3 regions of the Yersinia canariae genome follow, and region 3 is predicted to be linked to each of the others. Evidence: predicted binding sites of a transcription regulator. Region 3 holds the regulator's gene; each other region holds the start of a gene.

Region 1 (10,925 bases), 1.3 Mb from region 3:
AATGAATAAACTTAACGAGAAAATCAGAAATAAAATATTATCCAGTAAAGAAATCTTAATCAGTGCATTGATAATAATATTCTGATGGTGTTTTATTTCTACAAATCCTGATGAGAAAAACCAGAACACACCGACGGCACCCAATATATTTAATGCTACAACCGGCCAATGCCACTTGGCCAGTAAAAAGAAAATCCATGACAACATCATTAATGAAATGATGGCATCATCTAATTCAAACAGCATGAAAAAGCTGATGTATAATAAGGAAAAACAGACCAGCGCCAATCCAAATGGATACTCATTAGGCAAGGTTGAAGACAACTTTTTTCTGCATTCACATGCAAGCGGTTTTATATCATAAATATTTATAGATATAAAATAGAGTAAAAAAAGACCCAATAAAAATATACTCAATAAGCCGTGCGAAAAATAACAGCCGAATGGAAGAAGATGAAAAATTAATAAATTAGGGCTTAAATTTTGGCTAGCCAAACGGTTTGAGCAAGGTAACAATAACACTAATGAAAACATAGCGGGGAAAGACGAAACAGAAAGATCCAGGATATCATCAATCAAGTCCGGGAATATGATGGTGACCAGAAATACAATTGTCATTAATGCTAATAAATAGCGTGCAAATAAAAAAACGCATTCACTGCGAGACATATAACGATAAATTGGGCTATCCATAATACTGTTATTGATAAAATAATCCAAATTCAGCGGTACCGTATCATTGCTATCCTTTCTGAATTTGTATAGGTTGCTAATTTTACCCATGGTGACAATAATCCTTTAAATATCATTAAACTAAAATAGTGAAAATTCACTGATGCTATAGTAATTAGCCTCTATTATTTATTATTATGACTGACGCTCTATTTAGAATATCAGTACTGAGTAGGCAGTGAAATAAAATATTAACACGGATATTTATCCGCAGTAAAAATAACCCTCTGCCGCCCTCCCATATAATCCCACTCAAATAGAGAGGTTATTGATGCTGTTTGCGATCATTATACTTATCTCTTTCTGCATTCTGCATTCTGCTGCTTATTTAAGCCATCCAAACTAAAAGATATAACGCGATCAAAAAATTCATAACAAAGTTAATTCCTTATCAAAATAGTTATGGTTATGATGCTGTACAGAGACAGATAGACGTCTAGACACAAAGATAGCCATAACAATGATAATCGCGTTCACCTTGCATAACTTACCAACACCATGACGGAGTTCCGGATGAAAAAAATTGTTTCCCCATTACTGGCCCTGGGCCTACTGACGGCACTGCCAGTCTTCGCTGCGGACACCGCCACACTCGCCCCTATCCCTGATGCAATCGCCAAACATCAAGGGCAGATAAAAATTGCCGTCATCCGTAATTTGGGTTCTGACGACAACACAACACAGTTCCTGTCCGGTGTATTGAAAGAAGGTAAAAAACTCGGCTTCAAAGTTGATACTTTCTTGAGTAACGGGGATGACGCACGTTTTCAGGACTTTGTTAACCAGGCTATTAGCCAAAAATATGATGGGATTATTCTTTCCCAGGGCCGTGATCCTTATTCAACTGAGCTGGTTAAGCGGATTGCCGCCAGCGGTATTGCTGTATCTGTCTTTGATACGGCCATTCAGGGTGATATCCCCGGGCTAACCATCACCCAGCAGGATGATGCCTCTCTCACCAATGAGTCTTTCGGTCAGTTGGTGAAAGACTTCAACGGCAAAGCAAATATTATCAAACTCTGGGTTGCCGGTTTCCCGCCAATGGAACGTCGTCAGGCGGCTTATCAGGCTTTGTTGAAACAGAATCCGGGTATTACAGAACTGGAATCTATCGGTGCCGTTTCATCTGATGTTCAAGGTGATACCGCGAACAAAGTAGGTGCAGTTTTGGCGAAGTACCCGAAAGGTAAAATCGATGCAATTTGGGGAACTTGGGATGCTTTTACACAAGGTGCTTATAAAGCCTTGCAGGAAAATGGCCGTACCGAGATCAAACTGTACAGCATTGATATCTCAAATCAGGATTTGCAACTGATGCGCGAAGCTAATAGCCCATGGAAAGTCAGCGTTGCTGTCGATCCTAAGCTGATTGGCGCGGTTAACTTGCGTCTGGTGGCCAAGAAAATTGCGGGCGAAGAGACCCCTACAAGTTATGAGTTCCGCGCAGCTTCTATCCCGCAAGCGCTGCTGGCGAGCCAACCTGGCCCGGTTAACGTCGCGGGCTTGAGTAAAATCATTCCTGGCTGGGGACAATCAGATGATTTCAACTCACCTTGGTTTGCTACCCTTGCGGCTAAAAACGGTCAGTAATGAGCAATTAAAGGCCAATATGACCAATCGATTTGGAGTGCAATAAATGGCAGCGCAAGGATACTTGCCGACACCGGAATACAGCCGCAATATGCGGCTGATTGGTCATAGCGACCAAGGCGGTAAACCCGATGGCGTACAAGTGATGGTGCATCGGGGTTACGCCTATGTCGGCCATATGGTGTCGCAGGGCGTATCAATTATTGATGTACGAGATGCAAAAAACCCACGTCCGGCCGGTTTTATCGCCGCCCCACCCAATACATGGAATGTCCACTTACAGGCCCATGATGACCTGCTACTGGTCATTAATGCACGAGATCTCTTCGCTGATGTCAGTTTTGCCGAAGAGAAAGTGTATTACACCCGCTCGGTCGCCCAAACGATCAGTACCCGGCAGGAAGGTCGCAGTTGGAGTGCCGGTTTACGTATTTTTGATATTTCGACGCCGGATAAGCCGCGTGAAATAAGCTTCTTGTCACTTGATGGCATTGGTATCCACCGTATCTGGTATGTCGGCGGGCGCTGGGCCTATGTTTCTGCGCTATTGGATGGCTACAGTGATTATATCTTCCTGACTATTGACTTAGCTGACCCGCAAAAACCACAGGTTGCTGGGCGTTATGCTTTACCCGGCATGCATACCGCGGCGGGTGAACAAGCAAGCTGGCCCGAAGGTAAGCGCTATGCGCTGCATCATGCCATTGTCAGCGGCGACACTGCATATGGCAGTTGGCGTGATGGCGGCTTGACACTATTGGATGTCAGCGACCGCTCGGAACCCAAGCTGATCAGTCATCGCAACTGGAGCCCCCCTTTTGGCGGCGGGACTCATACCGCGCTGCCCCTACCTGACCGCGACTTATTGGTGGTGCTGGACGAAGCCGTGCTGGACAATCAAGAGGACGGTGAGAAGCATATTTGGGTTTTCGACATTCGCGAACCGAGCAATCCCGTCAGTATCTCAACCTTCCCGGTGCCCAATGAAAGAGATTATGTGAAAAAAGGCGCTCATTTTGGCCCACATAATCTGCATGAAAATCGGCCTGGCAGTTTTATCAGCTCAACGCTGATTTTTGCGACCTACCAAAATGCCGGAGTTCGTGCTTATGATATCAGCAACCCCTATCAGCCGAAGGAGACGGGGGCGTTAGTACCTGCCGCACCGGAAAAAATGATGGATAAGCGGCCAGGTCGCCCGCAAATCATTCAGTCATGCGATGTGTTTGTTGATGCTCAAGGGATTATTTACAGCACCGACTATAACGGCGGGTTATCTATCATCGAGTATTTAGGTTAATTGTCCCGTTGTCCCTGGAACTGCGGGGATAAGTTGCACCACTAATAGCCTTGGGTATGTCTATCAATAGCAGGTCGATTTAGGTCGATCTGCTATCTGCGAAAAATTTTCTTCCTCCCCCCTCTCTTTAGTTACTGCAATAGTCTACTGTAATTGGCTGAGCCCGCTGTCTTAATGCTGTTCGAGTCATTATTTTGATTGAAAAAACCGCATAGAAACAGTTCATTATCCAAAAAAATATAAATAAGAAAATGCCATGAAAGGATTTCCATCGCGCGTGACCAACCTGCTGATTGCTTCGCTGGTCTTGACTATTGGGCGAGCCGTAACCCTCCCCTTTATTACTATCTATCTGGCAGAACACTTTCAGTTAGCACCTGATAAGGTTGGGCTGGTGTTGGGAGCGAGTTTGACTCTGGGTATTTTTACCAGCCTATACGGGGGGTATCTGGTGGACAAATTCAATAAAAAGCAGTTGATTCTGCTGGCAATTTCCTTGTTTTCGGCGACCTTTTTTTCCTTGCCGTGGGTTCAGCATCCGGCATGGATTATCCTGATTTTGGCTTTGCTACATTCGGCGTATTCCGTCTACAGCATCGCCATTAAAGCCTGTTTTGCTGACTGGTTACCGGTCAATGAGCGCATCAAAGCTTTTTCAGCCAATTATACTTTGGTCAATGTTGGCTGGGCAGTCGGGCCGGGATTGGGCGTTTTAGTCGTCAGCATGGGGCCGCAAGTACCTTTTATTATTTCTGGCATACTGGCGTTGTTGGTCGCCATCACGTTGAAATTCAGAATAGACAGCACTGATATGTCAGTCGCTGAACATACGCAGACTGAATCCGTGCCCGATTTTCGTCAAACATTCCGGATTTTACGCAATGACAAGCGGCTGATTTATTTCACTATTGGGAGCATGCTCAGCGCCATTGTCTTTGGCCAATTCTCCGGTTACCTATCCCAATATCTGATAACTGTTTCTGATGCTAAATTTGCCTATCAAGTCATTGGCGCGGTGATGACGGTCAATGCGGCTATTGTTATTACCTTGCAATACCTATTAAGCCGCCGGATGAATCAGCAGAACTTAATGCGCTGGCTGATGCTGGGTACCCTGTTCTTTATTATTGGTTTGTTCGGGTTTATGGTGGCTCAACAATCAATCCCCTTGTGGATGTTGGCGATGGCCATTTTCTCATTGGGCGAGATTATTGTTATCCCGGTCGAATACTTGTTTATCGATTTTATTGCTCCGGCGAATCTCAAAGGCAGTTATTATGGAGTCCAGAATCTTGGCCAATTAGGCGGTGCAGCTAACCCGGTTCTCTGTGGTTTCTTGCTGGCCTATAGCGCGCCACAAATGATGTTCTATATGCTGATAATCGCGGCAATTTTGGGACTGGCCTTTTTCCATCGCGGCTACCAGTTGGCAAAAACACAGGAAGATCAACCGGCTAAGCCCGTGCAATGTGAAAAATGAGAAGGATATTATTTATTCATAGTGTGATGACTAGCACAGTGCCAAAGTTAATTGTATGATGAATACACTCCGTTACTCAGGACTCTTTTTATGCGCAATGTGACTTCACTTTGCTGGCAGTATCTGCGAGCGTTCGCCATTATCTATCTGTGTTTATGGGCAGGTAAGGCGTTGGCCTTGCTGCTGCCCATCACTATTCCTGGCAGCATTATCGGCATGTTGATTCTGTTTGCCCTGCTTGCCTCGCAAATTTTACCCTCAACATGGGTAAAACCCGGTTGCCACCTGCTTATCCGCTATATGGCACTGCTGTTCGTGCCGATAGGTGTCGGTGTAATGCAATATTATGACCAACTGACCAAACAATTCGGCCCGATCGTGGTTTCGTGTTTTGTCAGCACCCTGATAGTGATGCTGGTTGTGGGGTACAGCTCGCATTATGTCCACCGCGAACGCAAAGTGATTGGTTCTCCGACCCACACGGAGGAAGACGAATGATCAGCAACTTATGGTGGTCACTGCCACTGACTCTTATTGTCTTCTTTGGCGCGCGCCGTTTGGCCCGCTGGCTGAAAATGCCGCTGCTGAACCCATTGCTGATATCAATGGTTGTTATTATTCCATTGCTGTTAGTGACCCATATGCCCTATGCCAACTATTTTGCGGGCAGCAAAATTCTGAATGACTTGTTGCAGCCGGCAGTGGTGGCACTGGCCTTCCCGCTGTATGAACAATTACATCAAATTCGTGCCCGCTGGAAATCAATCATTAGTATCTGTTTTATCGGCAGTATTACTGCCATGGTCAGCGGCACTGCGGTTGCCTTATGGATGGGAGCAACGCCTGAGATTGCCGCGTCAGTCTTGCCCAAATCCGTCACGACGCCGATCGCCATGGCCGTGGCCGAATCCATTCATGGTTTGCCCGCCATCAGTGCGGTATGTGTTATTTTTGTTGGTATTTTGGGGGCCGTGTTTGGCCACAGCTTGCTAAATCTATTAAAAATCACCACCAAAGCCTCACGTGGCCTGGCGATGGGGACGGCTTCGCACGCCCTCGGTACCGCCCGTTGTGCTGAGATGGATTTTCAAGAAGGCGCATTCAGCTCACTTGCATTGGTTATTTGTGGGATTATCACCTCACTGCTGGCTCCCTTCTTGTTTCCGGTACTGCTGCATTTATTTGGTTAATTTTCAAACGGCTGGAGTGTTAACTGCGGGGCCAACGCAAGCACGGTGCAAAATCAATTTGCCCTTCGCTTGCCGCTCTCCTGCCCCTTGAAATCTATTGGGTACTGTGAGGGTTAATTCATAAATTTGAGATACATCTCTCATTTGAGATTTTACTTGCATGAATTTCATATATAACGAGATCTGCATCACACCAAGAAGCCTCCAAGCTGCCTAAAATAGTTTCCCGTAACTACTGGAGAGAACCCTATGCAAGCACGTTTTCATGACGTTTGGGCTGAACTGCCCGCCTCACTGCAATCCGCACTTGAACCTATCTTGAGCGCAAACGATTTCGCCGCAATGCTGACAGCAGAACAAGTGAAAACGGTGAAAAGTATCAGTGGGTTAGATGATGATGCGCTGGCATTTGCGTTACTACCGCTAGCTGCCGCTTGCGCATTAACACCTATCTCCCATTTTATGGTTGGCGCTATCGCTCGGGGCATCAGCGGCAATCTCTATTTCGGTGCCAATATGGAGTTCAGCAGCGCACCGCTACAACAAACCATTCATGCCGAACAGTGTGCTGTAACTCATGCCTGGTTACGTGGTGAAGCCCGTTTGGTCTCTATTACTGTCAATTACACCCCGTGCGGCCATTGCCGCCAGTTTATGAATGAACTGAACAGTGGAACAGACTTGCATATCCACCTACCGGGCCGCCCGGCGTCAACACTCGGGCAATATTTACCTGACTCTTTCGGCCCGAAAGACTTGGATATCAATACCTTGCTGATGGATCCTGTCGATCACGGCTATAAAGTCACTGACACTGATTCACTGACTCAGGCGGCACTTGACGGTGCCAATCACAGCCATGCACCTTATAGCCTTTCCCACAGCGGTGTGGCGGTGGAAACCACCGATGGCAACATTTATGCCGGCCGTTATGCGGAAAATGCGGCGTTTAACCCAAGCTTGCCCCCCCTGCAAGCTGCATTAATTCTGACCAACTTGTCAGGCAAAGACTGTAGCGCTATCCGCCGCGCAGTGCTGGTTGAAGGCAGCCGACCTATGTTGACTCAGTGGGATGCCACCCAAGCAACATTGGCAACCCTTGGCTGTACTGATGTAAAACGCGTGACATTCTAATCAGATAACAGCAAATCGGGGTTAGCTGACTAACCCCGGTTACAGCTTTGCGCCGCACTTTCACTCATTGGCTCACGCAACCAACTATGATTACTTTTGCCGTTCCGGAGGGTAATGCAGTAAAAGTTTCGTTTGGCCAATGAATCAAGCTGACAGTCAATCAATCTGCTGGCGGTAATTGAGCTGTAAAATCTGCAACTTAATTCGCACTTTTGCTGATAACTGACATATTTAACTAACAAAAGCTGTACATATTTTTCTTATCTTTTAGGATCGGAGCAACAATAACTGTCCAGACCCAAAGTCAGTGGAGTTACAGATAGGTAGCCAGCGAAGGCTTTCCGATGAGCTTACTCAAGTCAATCATTCGGATAAGCGCCCGCAGCGCCCCCTGCGACGTCAAGGACGAAGGGTATAATAACGTTTAAGAGTAAAATTCATGGAACTGGAATACGAAAGTAAACGTCCCCTGTACATCCCTTACGCTGGCCCCATCCTATTAGAATTCCCTTTGTTGAATAAAGGTAGCGCTTTCACCAATGCTGAGCGCAGCCACTTCAATTTACACGGTTTATTACCGGAAGCGGTTGAAACTATCGAAGAGCAGGCTGAGCGAGCTTACCGCCAGTATCAAGATTTCAAAAGCGATGATGATAAACATATTTATCTGCGTAATATTCAAGATACCAATGAGACTCTGTTTTACCGCCTGCTGGAAGCCCATCTCAGTGAGATGATGCCTATTATTTATACCCCGACCGTCGGCGAGGCTTGCGAACACTTCTCCGATATCTATCGTCGCGCGCGCGGGCTATTTATCTCTTATCCGAATCGCGAACACATCGACGACATGCTGCAAAACGCCACCAAGCAGAATGTCAAGGTTATCGTGGTCACTGATGGCGAACGAATTCTTGGCCTTGGCGACCAGGGCATCGGCGGTATGGGCATTCCGATTGGTAAACTGTCCCTGTATACCGCGTGTGGTGGTATCAGCCCGGCTTATACATTGCCCGTGGTATTAGATGTGGGCACCAACAACCCGCAGCGTCTGAATGACCCCCTGTATATGGGTTGGCGTCATCCACGTATTTCTGGTGATGAATATTATGCATTTGTTGATGAATTCATTCAGGCAGTGAAACGTCGCTGGCCAAATGTGTTGTTGCAGTTTGAAGATTTTGCTCAGAACAATGCGACCCCACTGCTCAATCGCTACCGTGATGAACTGTGCTGCTTCAATGATGATATTCAAGGTACTGCGGCGGTCACGCTGGGCAGTCTGATTGCCGCCAGTCATGCCGCAGGTAGCCAGTTGCGCGACCAAACGGTCACTTTCCTCGGCGCCGGCTCAGCGGGTTGCGGCATTGCTGAACAAATCATTGCACAGATGATTTCAGAAGGGCTGAGTGAAGAACAAGCCCGAGCGCGCGTGTTTATGGTCGACCGCTTCGGTTTATTGACGGATAAACTGCCTAATCTGTTGGATTTCCAAAGTAAGTTGGTGCAAAAAAGTGACACATTGCAGGGCTGGAATCTGGCCAGTGACGCAATCTCATTGCAAGATGTGGTCCGCAACGCCAAACCTACAGTCCTGATTGGAGTTTCTGGTCAGCCGGGGCTGTTTACCGAAGAATTAATCCGCGAGATGCACAAACACTGTGCGCGCCCAATAGTCATGCCACTGTCTAACCCGACATCTCGGGTGGAAGCACGGCCAGAAGATATCATTAACTGGACGGATGGTGCCGCGCTAGTCGCGACAGGTAGCCCTTTCCCTCCCGTCAGTTATAAAGAGAAACTGTATCCAATTGCGCAGTGCAATAACTCTTATATCTTCCCCGGCATCGGCTTGGGTGTACTGGCATCCGGAGCCAAACGCGTTACCGACGGCATGCTAATGGCTGCCAGCCGTGCATTAGCGGGCTGTTCACCGCTAGCGCATAATGGTGAAGGCGCATTATTGCCCAATATCGACGATATTCAGGCGGTATCAAAGACCATTGCGATGCAAGTGGGTAAAGCTGCACAGCTGCAAGGGGTTGCTATTGTGACCTCGGAAGAGGCTTTAGCAAAAGCCATTGAACACAACTATTGGCAACCGCAATACCGCAGCTATAAACGCACATCGTTCTAAATATTATCGGCCCGTACTTCGGTGTGGGCCGAATAATGATGTCCCCTGCCACTGCAACCCCAAAATCATTGGAATGACAGGAAGGCGGCCAGAGAGATAATCCCAATGAGCTGACCCCGGTCAGTGATTTGGGTTATTGAGCGCAGCCAACACACCTGTAGCTTGAAAGATATAAAAGGGTATCCCCAATGGATTTCAAGTGACAGGAAGGCGGCCAGGGAGATAATCCCAATGAGCTGACCCCGGTCAGTGATTTGGGTTATTGAGCGCAGCCAACACACCTGTAGCTTGAAAGATGATGGGGATAGGTATTGCGCTACATGGGCGGGTACAGTAGCCTTGCAATATCACCAGTGAATTGAATGCATCAAAGGCCAGAGAATGTGGAAACGCCTGATTATTAGCTTAATTATCATCGCAGGGTTGCTGATGGTGACAGCTATTGCGCTCGATCGCTGGATCAGCTGGAAAACAGCTCCTTTTATCTACGATGAGCTACAAGACTTGCCCCACCGGCAGGTTGGCGTCGTGTTGGGCACAGCCAAATATTATCGTACTGGCGGGATTAATCAGTTTTATCAATATCGTATTCAAGGGGCATTAAACGCTTATAACAGTGGCAAAGTCAGCTACTTACTGCTCAGTGGTGACAATGCGTTGCACAGTTATAACGAGCCGATGACCATGCGCCGTGATTTGATTGCGGCAGGTGTCGCCCCTTCTGATATCGTGCTGGATTATGCCGGTTTTCGCACACTAGATTCTATTGTGCGTACTCGTAAAGTATTTGATACCAATGATTTTATTATCATTACCCAGCGCTTCCATTGTGAACGCGCATTGTTTATCGCCATGAATATGGGGATTCAAGCGCAGTGTTTCGCGGTGCCGTCACCCAAGGATATGCTCAATGTTCGAGTACGTGAGATCTTTGCTCGCCTTGGGGCGCTGTCTGATCTCTATATTCTGAAACGCGAGCCCCGCTTCCTTGGGCCACTAATCCCTATTCCGGCGGTGCACGTCATACCGGATGACGCGCAAGGCTATCCGGCAGTGTCGCCAGAGCAATTAGTTGAACTGGAACACCGACTGACGGAAGAAAAACAGAAAAATGCAATACCATCCAACTGATTTTAAATGGATTTTTCTTTCGCTTTGACGTTAGGCGCAATCAGGAATATTGCCAACAAACTGCCTGGGTAGACTGTGAGCCGCAGTAATAATTCACTTTCAACAATATGTAACCAACTAGCCCCTTTGCCCTAAAAACGCCCCAACATCACTTTCAACCTCTCCCATCTCTTGCAATAACTGCAATGTTTCCAATGCCTCATCCTCATCCAACCGGCTCATGGCAAACCC
Region 2 (10,925 bases), 2.1 Mb from region 3:
GATTTTGCTGCAGCAGTGAAACTGACTGGCGCGCGTTTTGTGGTGATGAAAGGGCAAATCGCTCGCATGCACCGCGCATTAGCACAGTTCATGTTGGATCTGCACACTGAAAAACATGGCTATCTGGAGACTTACGTTCCTTATCTGGTCAACCATGCGACTCTTTACGGCACCGGTCAGTTGCCTAAATTTGGTGGTGATCTTTTCCATACCAAACCGCTAGAAGAAGAATCTGACAGCAGCAACTATGCATTGATTCCAACGGCAGAAGTGCCTGTGACCAATCTGGTGCGTGATGAGATTCTTGAAGAAGATTCCCTGCCATTGAAAATGACGGCACATACCCCTTGCTTCCGTTCTGAAGCGGGTTCTTATGGTCGTGATACCCGTGGCTTGATCCGTATGCATCAGTTCGACAAAGTTGAGATGGTGCAGATAACCCGCCCGGAAGATTCTATGGCGGCACTGGAAGAGCTAACGGGTCACGCAGAGAAAGTGCTGCAATTACTGGAGTTACCATACCGTAAGGTACTGTTGTGTACCGGCGATATGGGCTTTGGCTCCAGCAAGACCTATGACCTGGAAGTGTGGTTGCCTGCGCAGAATACTTACCGTGAAATCTCTTCATGTTCGAACATGTGGGATTTCCAAGCGCGTCGTATGCAAGCGCGCTGCCGCAATAAAACTGACAGAAAGACTCGTTTGGTTCATACCCTGAATGGCTCTGGCCTGGCAGTTGGCCGTACTTTAGTTGCGGTGCTGGAAAATTATCAGCAGGCTGATGGCCGTATTCAGGTGCCAGAAGTCTTACGCCCTTATATGGGTGGTTTGGAATTTATTGGTTAATAAAATCGATAGCCGAGCATCAATAATCAAAAAGCGCCTGCGGGCGCTTTTTTGTTTTTAAGTGTTGGCAAATAGAACAAAATACTCATTTAGCAACATATCGTGCTATTGCCCCACGCGAGGCAATTGACTTTTTTATCACCAGTGGCATGATGCGCTCACTTTCCTCCTTGTCCCGACGGCTTCAGTCTTATTATGTCCGCATATTCTCGCCCGGTGCTGCTTTTGCTCTGTGGGCTTTTGCTATTTACGATTTCTATCGCAGTTTTAAATACTTTGGTTCCCTTATGGTTATCTCATCAACAATTGCCGACCTGGCAAGTAGGGATGGTTAGCTCATCATACTTTAGCGGGAATCTGGTCGGGACGTTGATTGCTGGGCGGTTTATCCAACAACTTGGTTTTAATCGTAGCTACCATTATTCCTGTATTTTATTCGCGCTGGCGACGTGCGGGTTAATGCTGTCGGTTGATTTTTGGAGCTGGCTGGGATGGCGCTTTTTTGCTGGTGTGGCTTGCGCATTAATATGGGTTATTGTCGAAAGCGCACTATTGCGCAGTGGTACGGTAACCAATCGAGGCCAACTGCTGGCGGCCTATATGATGGTTTATTATCTGGGAACTGTTACCGGGCAATTGCTCTTGGGTGTGGTCTCAACCCAATTACTCAGTGTTATTCCGTGGGTCAGCGCGCTGGTCATTACGGCGATGCTGCCGCTGTTATTTGCTCACTTTTCCCATGAAGGGGGCAGTGACGTACCACATATTGCCGTTTGGCCGATGTTGAAGCGACGTAGTGCGCGCTTGGGGATTAATGGCTGCATTATCTCCGGGGTGTTATTAGGTTCGCTCTATGGTCTGCTGCCGTTGTATTTATCTCATCAAGGAATGAGTGATGCGAGTGTCGGATGGTGGATGGCATTATTGGTCAGTTCTGGGATTATCGGGCAGTGGCCGATAGGCAAAATGGCCGACCGCTACGGCCGTCTACTGGTGCTGCGCATTCAAGTATTTGTCGTGATCCTCGGCAGTGTCGCTATTCTGGGAAATTATGCGCTGGCCCCCGCATTATTCATTTTGGGATGTGCCGGTTTTACGCTTTATCCTGTCGCCATGGCATGGGCATGTGAAAAGGCCAGTGCCGATGAATTGGTCGCAATGAATCAGGCATTATTAATGAGTTATACCATTGGTAGCCTGACCGGCCCGACCATGACTTCATTGCTGATGCAGCGTTATTCAGACAATCTATTGTTCATCATGATTGCGGGGGTGGCTTTAGTGTATTTAATGATGTTGCTCCGCAAACCCGATCAGCAAAAAACGCCTTACGCGGCGATATAATTGCCAAAAAAATGCCGCCAGCGGGTTACTTTGCATGGCGGCATGATTAAACATCAGTGTGTCAATTGACGGCTATCAGTAGATCACTTTGTGACCATAGCTTTCCAGAATACCTTTCACGCGGTCCATAATCTCCGCGGTAGGGGGCTTGACCCCATCCAGTTTGTATTCTTCACCCATGGCAATCCATTTGTGCTTACCAAGTTCATGGTAAGGCAGCAATTCGATTTTCTCGATATTGGTCATGTTCTGGGTAAACTCACCCAGCATATGGGCTGATTTATCATCATCTGACCAGCCCGGCACGACCACATAACGAATCCAGGTTTTTTGATTGCGTTTTGCCAGATAGCGAGCAAATTCCAGTGTTCGGTGATTGGATACGCCGACCAGATTCTGATGCACGCTGTCATCCATCTGCTTTAAATCCAGCATCACTAAATCTGTGGCATCCAGTAATTCATCAATGACGGGATCATAACGGCGCACAAAACCGTTGGTATCCAGACAAGTGTGAATACCTTCTTCGTGACAGGCGCGGAACCAATCACGGACAAACTCAGCCTGTAAGATGGCTTCGCCACCGGAGGCAGTGACACCACCACCAGAAGCATTCATAAAGTGGCGATAGGTAACGGCTTCTTTAACTAATTCTTCAACGGTAACTTCTTTGCCGCCGTGCGTGTCCCAAGTATCACGGTTATGGCAATACAGGCAGCGCATTAAGCAACCTTGAAAGAATACAATAAATCTAATCCCTGGGCCGTCAACGGTGCCACAGGATTCGAATGAGTGAATGCGGCCAAGTACGGACATTGCAGGTTACTCCAATACTGGATAAATAAAGGCCCCACTAAGGTGGAGCCTTTTAGTCTAATCTATTTTAGTTATACCTGTAAGGTATAGAACTTATATTGACTGAGTGAATGTACGTGTAATGACATCCTGCTGCTGTTCTTTGGTCAGCGAGTTGAAACGAACGGCGTAGCCTGATACACGAATAGTCAATTGCGGATATTTTTCCGGATTTTCCATCGCATCTAACAGCATTTCGCGGTTCATTACGTTCACGTTCAGGTGTTGACCACCTTCAATGGACGCCTCGTGATGGAAGTAACCATCCATCAGACCTGCCAAGTTAGCTTTACGAACTTCGTCGTCTTTACCCAGTGCGTTTGGCACGATAGAGAAGGTGTAAGAAATACCATCTTTCGCGTATGCAAACGGCAGTTTAGCAACAGAAGTCAGAGAGGCAACAGCACCTTTCTGGTCACGGCCGTGCATTGGGTTAGCACCTGGACCGAATGGAGCACCAGCGCGGCGGCCATCTGGAGTGTTACCCGTTTTCTTACCATAAACCACGTTAGAGGTAATGGTCAGCACAGACTGAGTTGCCACTGCACCACGGTAAGTACGCAGCTTCTGAATTTTCTTCATGAAGCGCTCAACCAGGTCACAAGCGATGTCATCAACGCGTGAGTCGTTGTTACCAAACTGTGGATATTCGCCTTCGATATTGAAGTCGATAGCCAGGCCATCAGCATCACGAATGGTGCTTACTTTGGCATATTTGATAGCAGACAGGGAGTCAGCAGCAACAGACAGACCTGCGATACCACACGCCATAGTACGGTAAACATCACGGTCATGCAGTGCCATCAGCGCAGCTTCATAGCTGTACTTGTCATGCATGTAGTGAATGATGTTCAGCGAGGTAACGTATTGTTTAGCCAGCCAATCCATAAAGTGATCCATGCGGTTCATGACTTTGTCATAGTCCAGCACTTCATCCATCATTGGCGCTTCTTTCGGGCCAACCTGGATCTTCATTTTTTCATCAACGCCGCCGTTAATTGCATACAACATGGTTTTCGCCAGGTTGGCACGCGCGCCGAAGAACTGCATTTGTTTACCGACAATCATCGGGCTAACACAACATGCGATGGCATAGTCATCGTTGTTGAAGTCAGGACGCATCAGGTCATCGTTTTCATACTGTACAGATGAAGTATCGATAGACACTTTAGCTGCATATTTTTTGAAGTTCAGTGGCAGTTTTTCAGACCACAGAATGGTCATGTTCGGCTCTGGAGACGGCCCCATGGTGTACAGGGTGTTCAAGAAGCGGAAGCTGGTTTTGGTCACCAGAGTACGGCCATCAACGCCCATACCTGCCAGAGACTCAGTTGCCCAGATTGGGTCACCAGAGAACAGCTCATCATACTCAGGGGTACGCAAGAAGCGAACCATACGCAGTTTCATCACCAAATGGTCAATCAGTTCCTGCGCTTCGATTTCAGTCAGTTTGCCTTCTTTCATGTCACGTTCGATGTAAACGTCAAGGAAAGTAGAAACACGACCGAAGGACATTGCAGCGCCGTTCTGAGATTTAACCGCAGCCAAATAGCCGAAGTAAGTCCACTGTACTGCTTCTTTAGCGTTAGTCGCTGGACCAGAGATATCACAACCATATTTGGCTGCCATTTCTTTGATTTGACCCAGAGCACGATGCTGTTCAGCAATTTCTTCGCGCAACTGGATAGTCATTTCCAGGTCTTTACCGTTTTCCAGGTCATCTTGTAAAGAGTTGAACTGAGCCAGTTTGTCTTTCATCAGGAAGTCGATACCGTAAACGGCTACACGACGATAGTCACCGATGATACGGCCACGGCCATACGCATCTGGCAAACCAGTCAGTACACCAGATTTACGGCAGTTCAGGATGTCTTTGGTATAAACGTCAAATACACCTTGGTTGTGCGTTTTGCGGTAATCGGTGAAGACTTTTTTCAGTTGTGGGTCAAGTTCGCGACCGTAAACTTTGCAAGAGCCTTCAACCATTTTGATGCCGCCGAATGGAATCAGGGCACGTTTCAATGGTTTTTCAGTCTGCAAACCAACGATGGTTTCCAGATCTTTGTTGATATAGCCAGCATCATGAGAGGTGATGGTCGCTGCTACGTCGGTATCGAAATCAACTGGCGCATGGGTGCGGTTTTCCAGTTTGATACCTTCCATAACTTGCGCCCACAGCTTGTCGGTCGCTTCGGTAGGGCCGGCAAGGAAGGACTCATCGCCTTCATAAGGAGTGTAGTTTTTCTGGATGAAGTCACGAACGTTGACTTCGTTCTGCCAATCACCTTGGGTAAAACCTTGCCATGCTTTGGCCAATTTTTCATTAAGTTCGGTCATAATGCATCTACCTTTTAATGTGAATTTCTTCGAAAACCGTGAGCGGCCACACTTAGTGTTGCTGGTCACCGCGCAGATAAATTACCCAGTAAGTCAAACCTACCAATAATCCGCCACCAATGATGTTGCCGATAGTGACTGGGATCAGGTTATCAATAATAAAGTTACTTACGGTTAAGTTAGCAAATTGCTCTGGTGCTGCTCCTATGGATTGCCAAAACTCAGGCGACGCGAAGTTTTTAATCACAATACCCATAGGAATCATAAACATATTCGCGATGCTATGCTCAAAACCGCTGGCAACAAACATTCCCACCGGTAAAATCATCGCAAACATCTTGTCCATTATGGTACGGCCGGAGTAACTCATCCAAACCGCCAGGCAAACCATTAAGTTAGCCAAAATACCCAAACATACTGCTTCTACAAAAGTATGGTGCAATTTGTGATCGGCAGTTTGTAAAACATTCAAACCCCATTGACCATTTGCAACAGTATGTTGGCCAGCGAACCAAATAAGGCACACGAAAAATAGCGCACCGAACAGATTCCCAATATAGACATTAACCCAGTTGCATCCCAGTTGGCGCCAGGTAATACGGCCACTGGCTTTGGCGACAGTTGTTAGTACGGTAGAAGTGAAAAGATCACCACCACATACCACCACTAACATTAGCCCCAGGGAGAAACAAATACCACCCACCAACTTGGCAAAACCGAAAGGCACGCCTGCGGTTCCGGTAGTCGCTGTAATATAAAAAACAAACGCAATTGAAATAAACACACCGGCAGTAATCGCTAAATAAAAAGTTTTTAGCGGATGCTTGGTGGCTTTATAGACACCGGCATCTTCGGCTACTTTAGCCATTGCCGCAGGTAATAATGCATCGAAGGGGTTGTCAGCTTTCACACTAACTCTCTCTTAAGGGTTAATAAAGCACAACGAGATACTAGCAAAGCAGTATAGCGTGAAAATTGATATGGATCATATTGCGCGAGTTTAGTTGGCGCTAAAACACTACAAAATGTGTGCTTAATGAGGTTAATTCATTGATTATTAAAGTGAAAAAATATTTTAATATTTACAAATAATTTTGATTGCGTTGTTTTAAAGCCGTTGAGAACGTTAATTAAAAACAGTGTTTGTAGCTATTTTTATTATTCTTCGTCATTAAAAATTAACTATTTATTCACCTTTATGTTTGTTTTATCTGATTGGCAAATAATGTTTGTTTAAAGGTGCTGTTTTTTACCCTAAGCGGCGTCAGAAAATAACGTTTTTTTATGACAAAAACAATTGCTAGCTTGAGCTATTTGTATTTTTATTCGTCAGAATAAATGCAGAAATTAATAGGCGAGAAATCTTGAGATAAAAAAAGCGGCATTTGCCGCTTTTCTTGCTTGATGACTGCCCGACAAACAAATAGCGGAGATCTGTCGGGCAATGTGATTACTTACTTTTTATCCCAATAACGGCGTTTCGCCGCCTGCAATTTAGCATAAGCACCCAGCAGAGCCTGATGTGCCGGGAGGGCTTTGAGATCTTCATCAACACTGAATAAGCTGTTAAAGCGCTCCTCACCAGCAATGGCCGCAGATGCAGCCTCTAGCGCTTCCTGACCATACATTTTCACAAAAGCACCATAATACTGGGCTGCATCGCGGTCTGGCTCTTGGGTCAGCAACAGCAGTGTTTGCAGGCAACGGTAATAATTAGCCTGTTTTGCGCTGAAGACTGAAGAGTTGAAGTCTTGCGTCCATTCCACCCAAATCAGTGCTTGTTCCAAATCGCCGCCCGCTAAGGCCAGCATGGATTTCAACTCGCCAACCCGCAGTGTGTACCAGCCATTATCTTTACCGGAGGCAATGCCCAGTAGCTCACGGACGCGGGCAAAATCATCCAACCCTTCATCATCCAAGGCCTGAATGAGTTCCAGATACTGTTCTGGCTGCCAATCACTGTCTGGCAGAGCCAGCAAGGTATCACGCAGGTGTACGCCCATAGTGTTGTTTGCCATCAGCAGATCTTCGGCAGGGTAGATATCAGACATCCCCGGCACCAAAATTCGGCAAGCATAAACATCCAGATGCTCATAATCGGCAATGTACACTTCGGCGTCTTCCTGCTTGAAGATGGCCATTAACGTGGCGAACTCTTCTTCTGTGGTGCCTTTAAAGCTCCAATCTACGAATGGATAGTCGGCGTCTTCTTTAAACATATCCCAGCTGATTAAGCCGCTTGAATCAATAAAGTGTGTTTCCAGATTGGTATGCTCAGCGACTTCTTCATCATCAAAGGTTGGTGCGGTGAATACATCCAAGTCTTTGAGGCTGCGGCCTTGCAGCAGCTCAGTTACGGTACGCTCAAGGGCAACACCGAAGTCTGGGTGTGCGCCAAATGAAGCAAAACAAGTCCCATTTGATGGGTTAAACAGCACCACACAAATGACCGGATATTTGCCACCCAAAGAGGCATCGTAAGAGAGGATTGGGAAACCTTCCTCTTCCAGTTTGGCAATCGCCTCCACCACACCCGGATAGCGATTTAACACCTCGGCTGGGATTTCCGGCAAGCTAATAGATTCGGCGATAATGCGGTTTTTCACTGAGCGTTCAAACACTTCGGACAATGCCTGCACGCGGGCTTCATTAGCCGTATTCCCCGCAGACATGCCATTAGAAACATACAGATTGCCGATAATATTCATTGGAATATAGACGGTTTCTAAATCTGATTGGCGGGTGAATGGCAGAGAGCAAATGCCGCGCGCAGCATTCCCTGACTGCAAATCCACCAGATCACTGGCGACCAGTTCATTTTCCGGATCGTAAAACGCCAGCAGGCGCTCATCCAAAATACCTTCCGGCAACAAATCATCTTCTGGAATTGGGAACCATTTCTCATTCGGGTAGTGAACGAAATCACCTTCAGTAATGGCTTTGCCCAAGTAGAAATCGGCGAAGAAATAGTTAGTGGATAAGCGCTCGAAGTATTCACCCAAGGCCGATGCCAGTGCTGCTTTTTTGCTGGCACCTTTGCCATTGGTAAAGCACAGCGGGCAATCGCGGTCGCGGATATGTACCGACCAAACGTGAGGAACTGGGTTCAGCCAGGAGGCTTCTTCAATATTAAAACCGAGGTCACTCAGTTTTTGCTGAAAGCGGGAGATGGAGTCTTCCAGCGCGGCGTCTTTGCCGGGAATAAAGGTTTGGGTCATTGTCTTCACTTTTTGGCGGTACTAAAAACGCGCAATCATACGGGGTTTTAGTTAATAGCTCCATGTATTCCTAAAGCACAGCAAATGTCACAGTTTTGATGTGGATATTCCGGATAATTCACTAGCTTATAAATAATGGAGTCATAATATGAAATCTATAAAGCTAACTGTCTTAGCCGGAATCTTAGCAGGGATCAGCGGTTCGGCCTTTGCTCTGCCTAATATTACCCTATTGGCAACCGGGGGAACTATCGCCGGTGGCGGCGATTCAGCCACTAAATCTAACTATACTGCGGGCAAACTGGGGGTTGATGCTCTGGTCAACGCCGTGCCGGAAATGAAAAAACTCGCCAATATTCAAGGTGAGCAAGTTGTGAATATTGGTTCTCAGGATATGAATGACGAGGTCTGGCTGAAGTTGGCCAAAAAAATTAATGCTGATTGTGCCAAAACTGATGGATTCGTCATTACCCATGGGACTGACACATTGGAGGAAACTGCCTATTTTCTCGACTTAACCGTCAATTGTGATAAACCCGTGGTGATGGTGGGGGCAATGCGCCCGGCTACAGCGCTGGGCGCTGACGGCCCGCTGAATCTCTACAACGCCGTGGTGGTCGCCAGTGACCCTAACTCCGCTAAACGCGGCGTGCTGGTAGCAATGAATGACACGGTGTTAACCGGGCGTGATGTGATGAAAACCAACACCACCTCGGTGCAAACTTTCCAGTCACCCAATACCGGCCCACTAGGCTATATCTATGATGGCAAAGTGAATTATCTGCACCAGCCCGCGCCACGGCAGCCCGCGTTTGATATCAGTAAACTGAATGAGTTACCGAAAGTCGGCATTATTTATAACTATGCGAATGCCTCTGACCTACCGGCTAAAGCATTGATTACTGACGGCTATAAAGGGATTGTCAGCGCCGGTGTGGGCAATGGTAACCTTTATCATTCGGTGTTCGATACATTGGCAACGGCGGCACATAATGGCGTGGCCGTGGTGCGGTCATCCCGCGTACCCACCGGCTCTACCACCGAAGATGCTGAAGTTGATGATACCAAATATGGGTTTGTTGCTTCTGGCTCACTCAATCCACAAAAAGCACGGGTATTGCTGCAATTAGCATTAACCCAAACACAAAAACCACAAGAAATTCAAAAATTATTCCATCAGTATTGATATAGCCAATCTTTGACGGAGGCTTCGGCCTCCGTATCTATTTATTACCTGCAATCTGAAATAAAAACGCTAATCCCTTCAACCCGCTACCTTTAATGGCAGTGCGGTGATGGTTTTCTACCTTTTTAGACAGCAGGATAACAATAAATGAAAGCTTTTGATTTCAATCGGATGACACTTGATAAGTTTCCTATCGAATTTTTAGCAGAGGTGGGTATCCGGTGTTTTTTCACCTTTGTATTGGTCTTTTTATTTCTGAAACTGAGTGGCACGCCGAGGTGTGCGGCAAATGTCGCTATTTGAAGTCGTTATCATTCTGACTCTCGGTTCAGCCGCCGGTGATGTCACTTTTTATGAAGATGTGCCGATTCTGCCCGTGGTAATGGTATTCATCAGCATTATGCTCTTGTATCGCCTATCCACTTTCCTAATGTCCCGCAGTGAAAAAATCCAGCAATGGATGGAAGGGGAACCACTCATCATTATTAGTGATGGGATATTCGTTTGGGAAACCATGCAGAAGGAAAACATTACCCACGACGAGTTTTTTATGGAGCTGCGCCAACAAGGTGTGGAGCATCTTGGTCAAGTGCGACTGGCTATTTTAGAGGTTAATGGTGCTATCAGTGTCTTTTTCTTCAGCGAAGAAAAGGTGAAACCAGGGCTGCCGGTGCTCCCCAAATGCTGTATTAAACCATTAATTGACATAGAAAAAGCAGGCGAATATGCCTGTAGCCAATGCAGTTTGATTATGACTTTTTCCGATGACTCCCGTGCCACTTGCCAACGTTGTGGTCATCACCACTGGGTGGCAGCTTTGTATCATCAACGGACAAAATGAGTTATTTATCATGCAACAAAGCCCTATTTGAGCTGCTTTTGGTGAATAATTTCAAATTAATGACAAGATAACGGACAGCCTGCGGTGAAAGAGGTTGAGAGTTTCTCTCTTGCTAGCGAATAACCGTTGCAGCAGGCGGACTCGGATGATAAAACCGAGTGATGGGTTATCTCGATGGCAATCTCAGTAGAGTGTGGTGAGGGGAAATGACACAGGTTTATAATTTTAGCGCTGGTCCAGCAATGCTACCGGTTGAAGTTTTACGTCGTGCGGAACAGGAATTACGTAACTGGCATGG
Region 3 (10,925 bases):
AACCTGCTGCTCATTGTCCAGCACCACCAGCAGAGACTTCGCCTGCCATACCTGTTGAATATCCACACCGAGCAAGATTTTCAGTTCAGCCGAAATCGCGATTTGCTCTGGGGGCAATGCAGGGAAATCCAGTGACAATCGGCCAAAGTTATCCGCATCGCGCTTCACATGTAAATCGCCGCTGGCGCTGCGAAAGCAAATATCATGCAAACCGGGGTTCACCAAATTGAACATCACATGCGCCGCCGCCAAAGTGCCGTGACCACATAAATCCACTTCACGTTCTGGGGTAAACCACCGAATCGCCGACTTATCCCCTTCATCCCAGACAAAACTGGTTTCCGGCAAATTAATCTCAGCGGCAATACGTTGCATTTGTTCTGTCGACAGCGGCTTTTTCAGCAAATACACCCCGGCCGGATTACCGGATAATCCTGTGCCGATAAATGCATCAACATGAAAATAGTTATAAGCCATCAATTAGCTCCGGTGATTAATCAATGTAAAATCATTAATTAGTGCCAAATCAATAGCACACAGGCCGCGGTCAGCAAACCCATCGAGATATTAAATGTGAACCAAGCCCGGCGGCTGCGCAGCAAGCGGCCAATCAAAGAGCCAAAACCCAGCCAAATAATACCGGCCACCAGATTCACCATAAACATGCCAAGACTTATCATTAAGATGGAATGATTATAAGCCACACCCGCCATGCTGAAGCTGGCAACGGAGCCTAATCCCATCAGCCATGCTTTTGGATTAAGAAACTGTAATAACCATCCCTGATACAAACGCAGCGGTTTTGGCGGTGCAATATTGGTTTCTAATTTTTCATAGGCCGAAGTGGCAATTTTCCATGCCAGCCACAGTAGATAAAGACTCCCGAGAATTTTCAGAATTAAGTGCAAAGAGGGATAGATCAAAATCAGGCCACCGACCCCAAATGCCACCAGTAACAGCATACTCTGCATGCCTAACATAATGCCTAACATCAACCAGATAGACCGCATAAAGCCGAAATTGGCTCCGGCTGAGGTTAATAACATATTGTTTGGGCCGGGGGTAATTGCAGCAACCCAGAGAAAACCTACCATTGAAAGAAATAAACTCAGTTCCATGAGACGGGTGCCTCTCACCCAAAATGATGCGCGATATACCCATGAAGCTAACAGTGTGCTATTGATCACACAAGAGCAACGACATGATTTCCATTCATCATATGTATGAAATATTTCGCCCGCTGGCCGGTGCCAGCAACCCACACCTTCAAACACTGCTGCCACGGCTTGTGAGGCGACGTGTGCAACTGCGGCCGTTTTGGCAACGGCTGGAATTGCCCGATGGGGACTTTGTCGACCTGGCCTGGAGTGAAAATCCTGAGCTGGCGCGCGATAAACCCAGAGTGGTGCTATTCCACGGGTTGGAAGGAAATTTTTACAGCCCTTATGCCCATGGTTTACTGCACGCTTGGCAAGCCAAAGGGTGGTTGGGGGTAGTCATGCATTTTCGTGGATGCAGTGGAGAACCTAATCGCAAGTCTCGCATTTATCACTCCGGTGAAACAGAAGATGCGCGTTTCTTCCTGCGCTGGCTGCGGGAAAACTATGGTCAGGTGCCAACGGCCGCTGTCGGCGTCTCTTTGGGGGGCAATATGTTAGCTTGCTATCTGGCACAGCAAGGGCGCGATAGTTTATTAGAGGCCGCCGTGGTGGTTTCTGCCCCCCTGATGCTCGAACCTTGCGCGAATCGAATGGATCAAGGTTTCTCACGTGTTTATCAGCGCTATTTGTTGAATCAGCTCAAGTTAAATGCCACTCGTAAGCTGTTGCATTACCCCGGAAGCCTGCCGTTGAATCTGGCGCAATTGAAAGGGCTGCGGCGAATCAAAGAGTTTGATGATGTCATAACGGCGAAAATACATGGCTTCAATGATGCACTGGATTACTATCGGCGTTGCAGCGCTTTGCCACTGCTACCGCAAATTACAACGCCATTGCTTATCATTCATGCTAATGATGACCCATTCATGACGGCCGACGTTATCCCCAACCGGCAGGAATTACCAAGTAACATTGATTATCAGTTAACTGAGCATGGCGGCCATGTCGGATTTGTCGGCGGCTCATTAAAACACCCACAAATGTGGTTGGAACAACGTATTCCAGCCTGGCTTTCCCCCTATTTGGAGCAACAGTCATGATTATCCCCTGGCAGCAAGTCGATAGTGAAACACTGGATAATCTGCTTGAAACCTTTGTGTTACGTGAAGGCACCGATTACGGCGAGCAAGAGCGCTCATTGGCACAAAAAGTCGAAGATGTGCGCCGCCAATTAGTGAGTCGTGAGGCGGTATTAGTGTGGTCTGAACTACACGAAACCATCAATATTATGCCGCGTGGTGCATTTCGTGCCGGGGCAGAAGAGTTGCCATAACCCTCGCGTTGTCGCCACACTCTTCGAGTAAAATCAGAGTGACAAGCTGGACACTTTGCCCTAAAAATAGCCATTAACGATAAAAAAACAGCCAATTTCAGCCTGTCCACTGAGGATCTAACCCCATGGAGTTACAGCTAATATGTCAATTAAACATCCGGTTATAGCCGTTACCGGCTCAAGTGGCGCAGGAACCACGACCACCAGTTTGGCGTTTCGCAAAATTTTCCAGCAATTGAATATTCGCGCGGCACAAATTGAAGGTGACAGTTTCCACCGCTACACTCGCCCGGAAATGGATGCCGCCATCCGTAAAGCGCGGGATCAAGGCCGACATATCAGCTATTTTGGCCCAGAAGCCAATGATTTTGGTCAGTTGGAAGAAAGTGTGTCCCAATACGGTGAGCACGGAACCGGGCGCTCACGTAAGTATTTGCATACCTATGATGAAGCCGTGCCCTATAACCAGATTCCCGGCACATTCACTCCTTGGGAGTCGCTACCCGAGCCGACTGATGTGCTGTTTTATGAAGGCCTGCACGGCGGGGTCGTGACTGAACATCATGATGTCGCGAAACATGTAGATTTGCTGGTTGGCGTAGTCCCCATCGTTAACCTGGAGTGGATTCAGAAATTAGTCCGGGATACCGGCGAGCGCGGCCATTCCCGTGAAGCGGTCATGGATTCCGTGGTGCGCTCCATGGATGACTATATTAACTACATCACCCCCCAGTTCTCGCGCACCCATATTAACTTCCAGCGGGTACCGACCGTCGATACCTCTAACCCATTTGCCGCCAAAGCCATTCCGTCACTGGATGAAAGTTTTGTCGTCATTCATTTCCGGGGTTTGGATCAAATCGATTTTCCCTACTTACTGGCGATGCTACAGGGATCATTTATTTCAAATATCAATACATTGGTAGTCCCAGGCGGGAAGATGGGGCTGGCGATGGAGTTGATTATGGCGCCATTGGTGCAGCAATTGCTGGAAGGGAAAAAAATTGGTTAACACTATCCCAATCCAAAGTCATTGGAGCTGCGGGTAGGCGGCAAGCGAACTCATCCCGATGAGCTTACATAAGTCAGTGATTCGGGTGAGCGAGCACAGCTAACAGCCCCGCAGCTTCAAGGACGAAGGGTTTGCTTAGGCGACTTCGCGGATTTCAAAACTGTGGGTAATGGTCGCCGCTTTGCCCAGCATCAGAGAAACCGAGCAATATTTCTCAGCCGAAAGTTCAACCGCGCGCTCAACAATTTTATCGGTCAAGCCCTTGCCGCTGACAATAAAATGCAAGTTAATTTGCGTAAACAGGCGCGGTGCCTCTTCTCGGCGCTGCGAAGTTAACGTCACTTCGCAATCGCGCACATCGTTACGGCCTTTTTGCAAAATGGAAACAACGTCAATTGCACTACAGCCGCCTGCCGACATTAACAACATTTCCATCGGGCTTGGTGCTTTATCGCCCGCATTCCCATCCATTAAAACTTGATGGCCTGAAGCCGACTCACCCAAAAATGTCAGTCCCTCAACCCACTTTACACGTGCCTGCATAACTCTTGCTCCCGGTTAAATTTTCTGGTTCAGACTACCCTTTCATTTACAAACTGGCAATGTAACCCGATGTTCATCATGCTGAAGCGATACAACACAAGACACTGGCCTCATCCTGTGCTACAAACAGAATCGAAAGTGTTGTTTCTAGAATTAAATAGGGTAGCTTCTCAATACTCAGTGAAGGGTTTCTACCCGGTACGTATCTTGGCTATACCTTTCGGCAGTTGAGCAAATTAATATGCTAAATGAAAGTGTATTTTATAAGCACGCCGTACAGGGAACTCTGAGCCCTGTTAATTAGGCAGCGATAACAACAGAGGATAACAGCGAATGGTTCTCGGCAAGCCACAAACAGACCCGACTCTCGAATGGTTCCTGTCTCATTGCCATATCCACAAATATCCATCGAAAAGTACGCTAATTCACCAAGGTGAAAAGGCCGAAACGCTTTACTACATCGTGAAAGGCTCCGTTGCGGTGCTTATCAAAGATGAAGAAGGTAAAGAGATGATTCTCTCCTATCTAAACCAGGGAGATTTCATCGGCGAGCTTGGATTATTTGAAGAAGGCCAAGAACGTAGTGCCTGGGTTAGAGCAAAAACCGCCTGTGAAGTGGCTGAAATTTCTTACAAAAAATTCCGTCAGTTGATTCAGGTAAATCCAGATATCTTGATGCGCCTGTCTTCACAAATGGCGAATCGCTTACAGATAACATCTGAGAAAGTGGGTAACCTTGCTTTCCTTGATGTCACTGGGCGCATTGCACAAACACTGCTTAATCTGGCAAAACAACCCGATGCCATGACCCACCCAGATGGGATGCAGATAAAGATTACCCGCCAGGAAATTGGTCAAATCGTTGGCTGCTCCCGCGAAACGGTGGGGCGGATACTAAAAATGCTGGAAGATCAAAATCTGATCTCCGCACACGGTAAAACGATTGTCGTTTACGGCACCCGTTAGTTCCCTATAAACCAGTGCCGCTAACCCGGCACTGGTTTTCTTCATCTGTGTGATTAATAAACTCCTGGGGCCTACATGAATTGGCAACGGCTTATTTATCATCCTGAAGTTAACTATGCTCTCCGCCAAACGCTGGTTCTGTGCATACCCGCGGCATTGGGGTTTGCTATTGGCGATTTACGATTGGGGTTGATGTTCTCCCTGATACCCGCTTGCTGTAACATTGCTTCGCTAGATACCCCTCATCAACATTTCTTCCGGCGACTGATTGTCGGCGGGGCTCTCTTTACCTTCAGTAGCTATCTAACTCAACAACTGTTGCTGTGGGATATCCCATTGCCAGTGGTGCTGCTTGGCCTCGCATTAACATTGGGGATAAGTGGTGCCATCAGTCAGCTCAATGGCCGTTTGCTCCCGGCCGCACTGATTGCCGCGATTTTCAGTCTCAGCATGATAGGTCGCGCGCCCATCTGGCAAGCCCCATTGATGTGTGCCGTGGGGACTCTCTGGTACGGCGTATTTACCTGGCTGTGGTTCCGGTTATGTAAGGACCAGCCCATCCGTGAGCCATTGAGCCAGCTTTACCATCTGTTGGCCAATTATTGCGATGCGACATTCCGTTTATTTGGCCAGCGCCGGGAAACGGAAAAGGCAATACCGCAGTTGTTGGATAAACAGCAAGGTATCATGGATGAAATTAATCAACTTTATCAACAATTTAACCTGCTTCCTAACACCACCAAGAAAGAGCAAAAACGGTTACTGACACTATTTCAGATGGCCCTCGATTTGCAAGAACACATCACTGCGGCAATGAATCAGTCAGAAAAAACGCAAGAGCTGATTGAGCAGACACCTATAGAAAAGGTCCTTGAGCGCAATATACAGATTATCTCAACGCAAATGCGCACCATTGCCGATGATATTCTCTACCACCACCGCGCGAAAACCGGCTTTAGCGCCGGTGATGCACTGGTAGAACTGGAAGAGATTGCCCAGCAACATCCTAATAATCCAGTGGCGCAATTTTGCTATTACCATATCAGTCATATTACCCAAATTCTGAGCGACCAGCGCCCGCAGTATGACCGTGATTTGATGTCCAGCCAGATATCCCAACCGTTCTGGCCGGCGCTTGTCGGCTACTTATCTTTTAAATCCAGTGCATTACGTGATGCTGGCCGGATTGGCGTCACCCTGGCTGCTGGCAGTTATATCGGCAACCTGATCCACCTGCCTAAACCTTACTGGATTTTACTCACCATCATGTTGGTGACACAAAACGGCTATAACGCCACGAAGATCCGTATTCATCACCGCGCCCTTGGCACCCTGATAGGGCTGTTACTCGCGGCAGCTTTACTGCACTTTAAAATGCCGGAAGGCACCACGCTGAGCATCATGTTACTCATCACATTGGTAGCCTATCTGGTTCAACGCAAAAACTATGGCTTGTCAGTCATTTTTAGAACTATCACTACGGTGTATATCTTGCAGCTATTGACCGGAGAAGGGGCGGACTTTTTGATCCCGCGGTTGCTGGATACGTTAATCGGCTGCGCATTGGCCTTTGCCAGTGCACTCTGGTTATGGCCTCAGTGGCAAAGCGGTTTACTGCGTAAAAATGCGCATCAGGCGCTAGAGAGTTATCAGAGTATCCTGCGTATCCTACTGAAACCTAAGCCAGATGTTGGGGAACTGTCCTATGAGCGCATTCAGGTGAACAAAGCCAGCAATGCTGTTCTTAACTCACTGAATCAGGCCATGCAGGAGCCGGGATTCAACTCCAAATATTTATCAGACATGCGCCTATGGGCCACACATAGCGAACTTATTGTCGGGCATATCAACGAGATGACTATCCTGACCCGGGCCTATCCACTGGGAGAATCGCCCGCAGATGCAGATAAACGCCACGTCCGGTTAACCGTTAAATTGGCGGAAGATTATTTACAGCTATGTGAAATGGCGATACAGCAATGCCAGCAACGGCTGGAGTCGGATAGCAGTGAGGGGAATAACGATTTTGTGCAAATGCCGGATATCGATCCCGACACCCAAATCTCTGAATTGGAACGCAATTTACGCCGCATCTTGTCGCATCTTAGCGTAATGCATACCGTTTCATCCCTAGCATGGCAACAACAGCCGCACCACGGTATTTGGCGCAGCCATAGATTGCAGAGTAAGGCGTAAAATGGAGAGGTTAAGCCCTCTCCATGAGGCCACTTAGCCTTTTACCAGGTTGGCGATGGCTTGTTCCAAACGCGCCATACCTAGCTGAATATCTTCTTGCTCAATCACCAGTGAAGGTGCCAACCGCAGTACGTCTGGCCCCGCATTGAGAATCATCAAACCCTGCGCTGCCGCCTCGGTCAGGAACTCCCGCGCACGACCATGATATTGCGGTGTTAATTCTGCCCCAATCAACAACCCCATGCCGCGAATATCACTAAACACATGATACTTGCTGTTAATTTCTTGCAGAGCCTGCACAAACACGCCGTGACGCTGTTCAATACCATCAAGTACCTCAGGGGTGTTAATCACATCCAATGCGGCTTCTGCTACCGCACAGGCCAGAGGATTGCCACCATAAGTGGTACCGTGTGTTCCGACGGCCATCACTGATGCAATTTCTTCTGTTGTCAGCATCGCACTGACAGGGAACCCGCCGCCCAATGCTTTAGCCGTAGTGAGGATATCTGGCGTGACACCATAATGCATATAGGTAAACAGCTTACCGCTGCGCCCCATGCCGCTTTGAACTTCATCAAACACCAACAGCGCTTTATGTTGGGAGCAGAGCGCACGCACCCCTTGCAGAAACTCTGGCGTCGCAGAGGTAATGCCCCCTTCCCCTTGGATCGGCTCCAGCACGACTGCGCAAGTGTGGTCATCCATTACTGCTTTTACCGCTGCCAAATCATTAAAAGGCACATGGATAATATCAGCGGGTTTCGGACCAAAACCATCGGAGTATTTTGGCTGCCCCCCGACTGATACAGTAAATAGGGTGCGGCCATGGAATGCATTGTGGAAGGCAATGATTTTAGTTTTATAAGGACTATGGCGTTCAATAGCGTAATGGCGGGCTAACTTAAATGCGGCCTCATTTGCTTCGCCGCCAGAGTTGGCGAAAAACACCCGGTCAGCAAAGGTCGCGGCAATCAGTTTTTGCGCTAAACGTAGCGCTGGCTCATTGGTGAATACATTACTGGTATGCCATAGCATTTCACCTTGCTGATGCAATGCCGCCACCAATGCCGGATGGCAATGCCCCAGTGCTGTGACTGCAATTCCACCTGCAAAATCAATGTATTCCGTGCCTTGCTGATCCCACACCCGGCTACCTTTCCCTTTTACCGGGATAAACTGCGCTGGTGCATAAACAGGCAAAATAACCTGATCGAATGTACTGCGATTCACTGCTAATTTATCTGCCATTACGCTGCCCACCCTGATAAACCATTAAACTACCCATTACTGATATGTGAAAATATAATCACAAAATATGCATAAAAAATCACAATCAGGCAAATGAAAAATTATTTAATTGACGACATACAAATCAACTAATTAATTTCTAAGGAAATTATCTAATAATTGATGACCTTGCTCACTGAGGATACTCTCCGGATGGAACTGCACGCCTTCCAGCGGCAAACTACGATGGCGGATACCCATAATCTCATCCATTACACCGCCCTGCTCCGTCCACGCAGTCAGCTCAAAACAATCAGGCAGTGAGTCGGCGGCAATGACTAAAGAGTGATAACGCGTCACGGTCAGCGGTTGATTAAGCCCACGAAAAACCCCCTCACCAGTATGGCGAATAGCGGTTGTTTTGCCGTGCATCACTTGCCGCGCCCGCACAATCCGCGCGCCAAAAGCCTGCCCTAGCGCCTGATGACCAAGACAGACGCCCAAGATTGGCAACTGACCGGCGAAGTGGCGAATAGCGGCCAAAGAGATCCCGGCCTCATTCGGTGTGCAGGGGCCGGGAGAAATGACCAAATGAGACGGTGATAATTTTTCAATATCAGTCAGTTGCACTTCATCATTACGTTTAACCACCACCTCCGCGCCCAGTTCACAAAAATACTGGTAAAGGTTGTAGGTAAATGAATCGTAATTATCGATCAATAACAGCATTTCATATCCAAAACATCGAGTTAACGCTTGCGCCCACCGGTAATAGACCCCAGAACACCGCGCAAAATTTGTCGGCCCAGATCGCGCGCCATACTTTTGGCGGCAGTTTGCACCATACCATCACGTTTACCACCACGCGGGCCGGTAGAACCAAACAGCAAATCATTCAGCCCATCCATCAGACCACCGCCGTGACCATTCGGCTGCTCAGGTGCTTTCGCCCCGCCAGACGCCGCGTCCCCCAAGGTGGATGAGCCATCAGCAGACAATTTCTCATAGGCCGATTCTCGGTCCACCATCTCTTCGTAGCGGCCATACAATGGCGAATGATTGATGGCGTGATTGCGTGCAGCGACATCCAGCGCCCCCATTTTGGATTGCGGAGCAATCACCATGGCGCGCTCAACAATATTGGGCCGCCCTTTCTCATCAAGAAAAGAAATAAGTGCTTCGCCCACGCCCAGTTCGGTAATCACCTGTTCGGCACTGAATGCCGGGTTCGCCCGCATAGTTTGCGCGGCGGATTTAACCGCTTTTTGATCGCGAGGGGTAAAAGCGCGTAATGCATGTTGCACCCGATTCCCCAATTGGCCGAGGATCTTATCCGGAATATCTAGCGGGTTTTGTGTCACAAAATAGATACCCACCCCTTTTGAACGAATCAGGCGCACAACTTGTTCAACTTTATCCACCAGCGCCGTCGGAGCATCGGTAAACAATAAATGGGCTTCATCAAAGAAAAAGACCAATTTAGGTTTATCCACATCCCCCACTTCCGGTAATTGCTCGAAAAGCTCGGCCAATAACCACAGCAGGAAAATGGCATAGAGTTTAGGTTGATTAATCAGTCGGTCAGCAGCCAGCAGGTTGATAACACCTTGCCCATTGCTGCCAGTTCGCATCAAATCGTGAATATCCAGCATTGGCTCACCAAAGAATTGATTAGCTCCCTGCTCTTCTAAGGTCAATAAACCGCGCTGGATGGCACCAATCGAGGCTGGAGTGATATTGCCGTATTGCGTGCGGAACTGTTTGGCATTATCGCCGACGAATTGCACGATAGCGCGTAAATCTTTCATGTCCAGCAGCAGCAAATTGTTGTCGTCCGCAATTTTAAAGACTAATTGCAGCACACCACTTTGCACGTCATTGAGATCAAGCAAGCGCCCCAGCAGCAGTGGGCCAAGATCAGAAATGGTTGCTCGGATTGGGTGACCTTTTTCAGCAAAAATATCCCAAGGGACAATCGGGCATGCTTGGGGTTGCCAGTCAGTTACCCCTATCGCCGCCAACCTTGCTTGCAGCTTTTCCGATTCGACACCTTCAGCACCAATACCGGATAAATCGCCTTTTACATCGGCCAGAAATACCGGAACACCAATGCGGGAGAATTGCTCGGCCATTTTTTGTAATGTGACCGTTTTTCCGGTCCCGGTCGCGCCTGTAATCAGCCCATGGCGGTTTGCCAATGCCGATAAAATCACTAAATCCTGTGCCGGCTGCGCTTTCGCGATAAGCAATGCTTCACTCATGAACCTTTACCCCACACTGAGACAGATAATTGATTATATGCAACCTGTTGATTAATTTCTGGCAGAAATGGGATTTTAGGCGGGTTAATCAGCCTTCCGGGAAGAAGGCTGATGGCGAGATGATTAAGGTAGAACTTTTGCTGACAGAATTGTAATCGGTTTAACCGGCACATTCTGATACGGGCCAACGTTTTCTGTCTGAACCTGGGAGATTTTTTCTACCACATCCATACCCTTAACCACTTTGCCGAACACAGCATAGCCAAAGTCACGCTGGCCATGAT

The links. The regulator CRP, encoded in region 3, controls carbon source genes, mostly activating them, when cyclic AMP is high. The targets are predictions, from matches to a motif close to ATGTGANNNNNNTCACAT.
Positions count from the first base shown of each region.
Region 1: the regulator CRP is predicted to act here: its motif matches at 6,469-6,486, upstream of cdd (cytidine deaminase).
Region 2: the regulator CRP is predicted to act here: its motif matches at 6,356-6,373, upstream of focA (formate transporter FocA).

Region 1 is NZ_CP043727.1:3,054,814-3,065,738, forward strand. It holds gene F0T03_RS14095 (hypothetical protein) at 1-783, opposite strand, end outside; gene F0T03_RS14100 (sugar ABC transporter substrate-binding protein) at 1,246-2,322, shown strand; gene F0T03_RS14105 (LVIVD repeat-containing protein) at 2,369-3,622, shown strand; gene F0T03_RS14110 (MFS transporter) at 3,879-5,102, shown strand; gene F0T03_RS14115 (CidA/LrgA family protein) at 5,193-5,600, shown strand; gene F0T03_RS14120 (CidB/LrgB family autolysis modulator) at 5,597-6,292, shown strand; gene cdd (cytidine deaminase) at 6,542-7,426, shown strand; gene F0T03_RS14130 (NAD-dependent malic enzyme) at 7,866-9,563, shown strand; gene sanA (outer membrane permeability protein SanA) at 9,945-10,694, shown strand; gene F0T03_RS14140 (HypC/HybG/HupF family hydrogenase formation chaperone) at 10,812-10,925, opposite strand, start outside.
Region 2 is NZ_CP043727.1:1,800,396-1,811,320, forward strand. It holds gene serS (serine--tRNA ligase) at 1-846, shown strand, start outside; gene F0T03_RS08365 (MFS transporter) at 1,042-2,190, shown strand; gene pflA (pyruvate formate lyase 1-activating protein) at 2,266-3,006, opposite strand; gene pflB (formate C-acetyltransferase) at 3,100-5,382, opposite strand; gene focA (formate transporter FocA) at 5,435-6,292, opposite strand; gene ycaO (30S ribosomal protein S12 methylthiotransferase accessory factor YcaO) at 6,837-8,600, opposite strand; gene ansB (L-asparaginase 2) at 8,749-9,786, shown strand; partial or broken gene F0T03_RS08395 (YetF domain-containing protein) at 9,934-10,627, shown strand; gene serC (3-phosphoserine/phosphohydroxythreonine transaminase) at 10,834-10,925, shown strand, end outside.
Region 3 is NZ_CP043727.1:4,389,155-4,400,079, forward strand. It holds gene F0T03_RS20190 (PhzF family phenazine biosynthesis protein) at 1-477, opposite strand, end outside; gene F0T03_RS20195 (LysE family translocator) at 516-1,118, opposite strand; gene F0T03_RS20200 (hydrolase) at 1,220-2,200, shown strand; gene F0T03_RS20205 (YheU family protein) at 2,197-2,433, shown strand; gene F0T03_RS20210 (phosphoribulokinase) at 2,576-3,445, shown strand; gene F0T03_RS20215 (OsmC family protein) at 3,581-3,988, opposite strand; gene crp (cAMP-activated global transcriptional regulator CRP) at 4,322-4,954, shown strand; gene F0T03_RS20225 (YccS/YhfK family putative transporter) at 5,030-7,150, shown strand; gene argD (bifunctional acetylornithine/succinyldiaminopimelate transaminase) at 7,184-8,401, opposite strand; gene F0T03_RS20235 (aminodeoxychorismate synthase component II) at 8,534-9,109, opposite strand; gene F0T03_RS20240 (helicase HerA-like domain-containing protein) at 9,130-10,641, opposite strand; gene ppiA (peptidylprolyl isomerase A) at 10,765-10,925, opposite strand, start outside.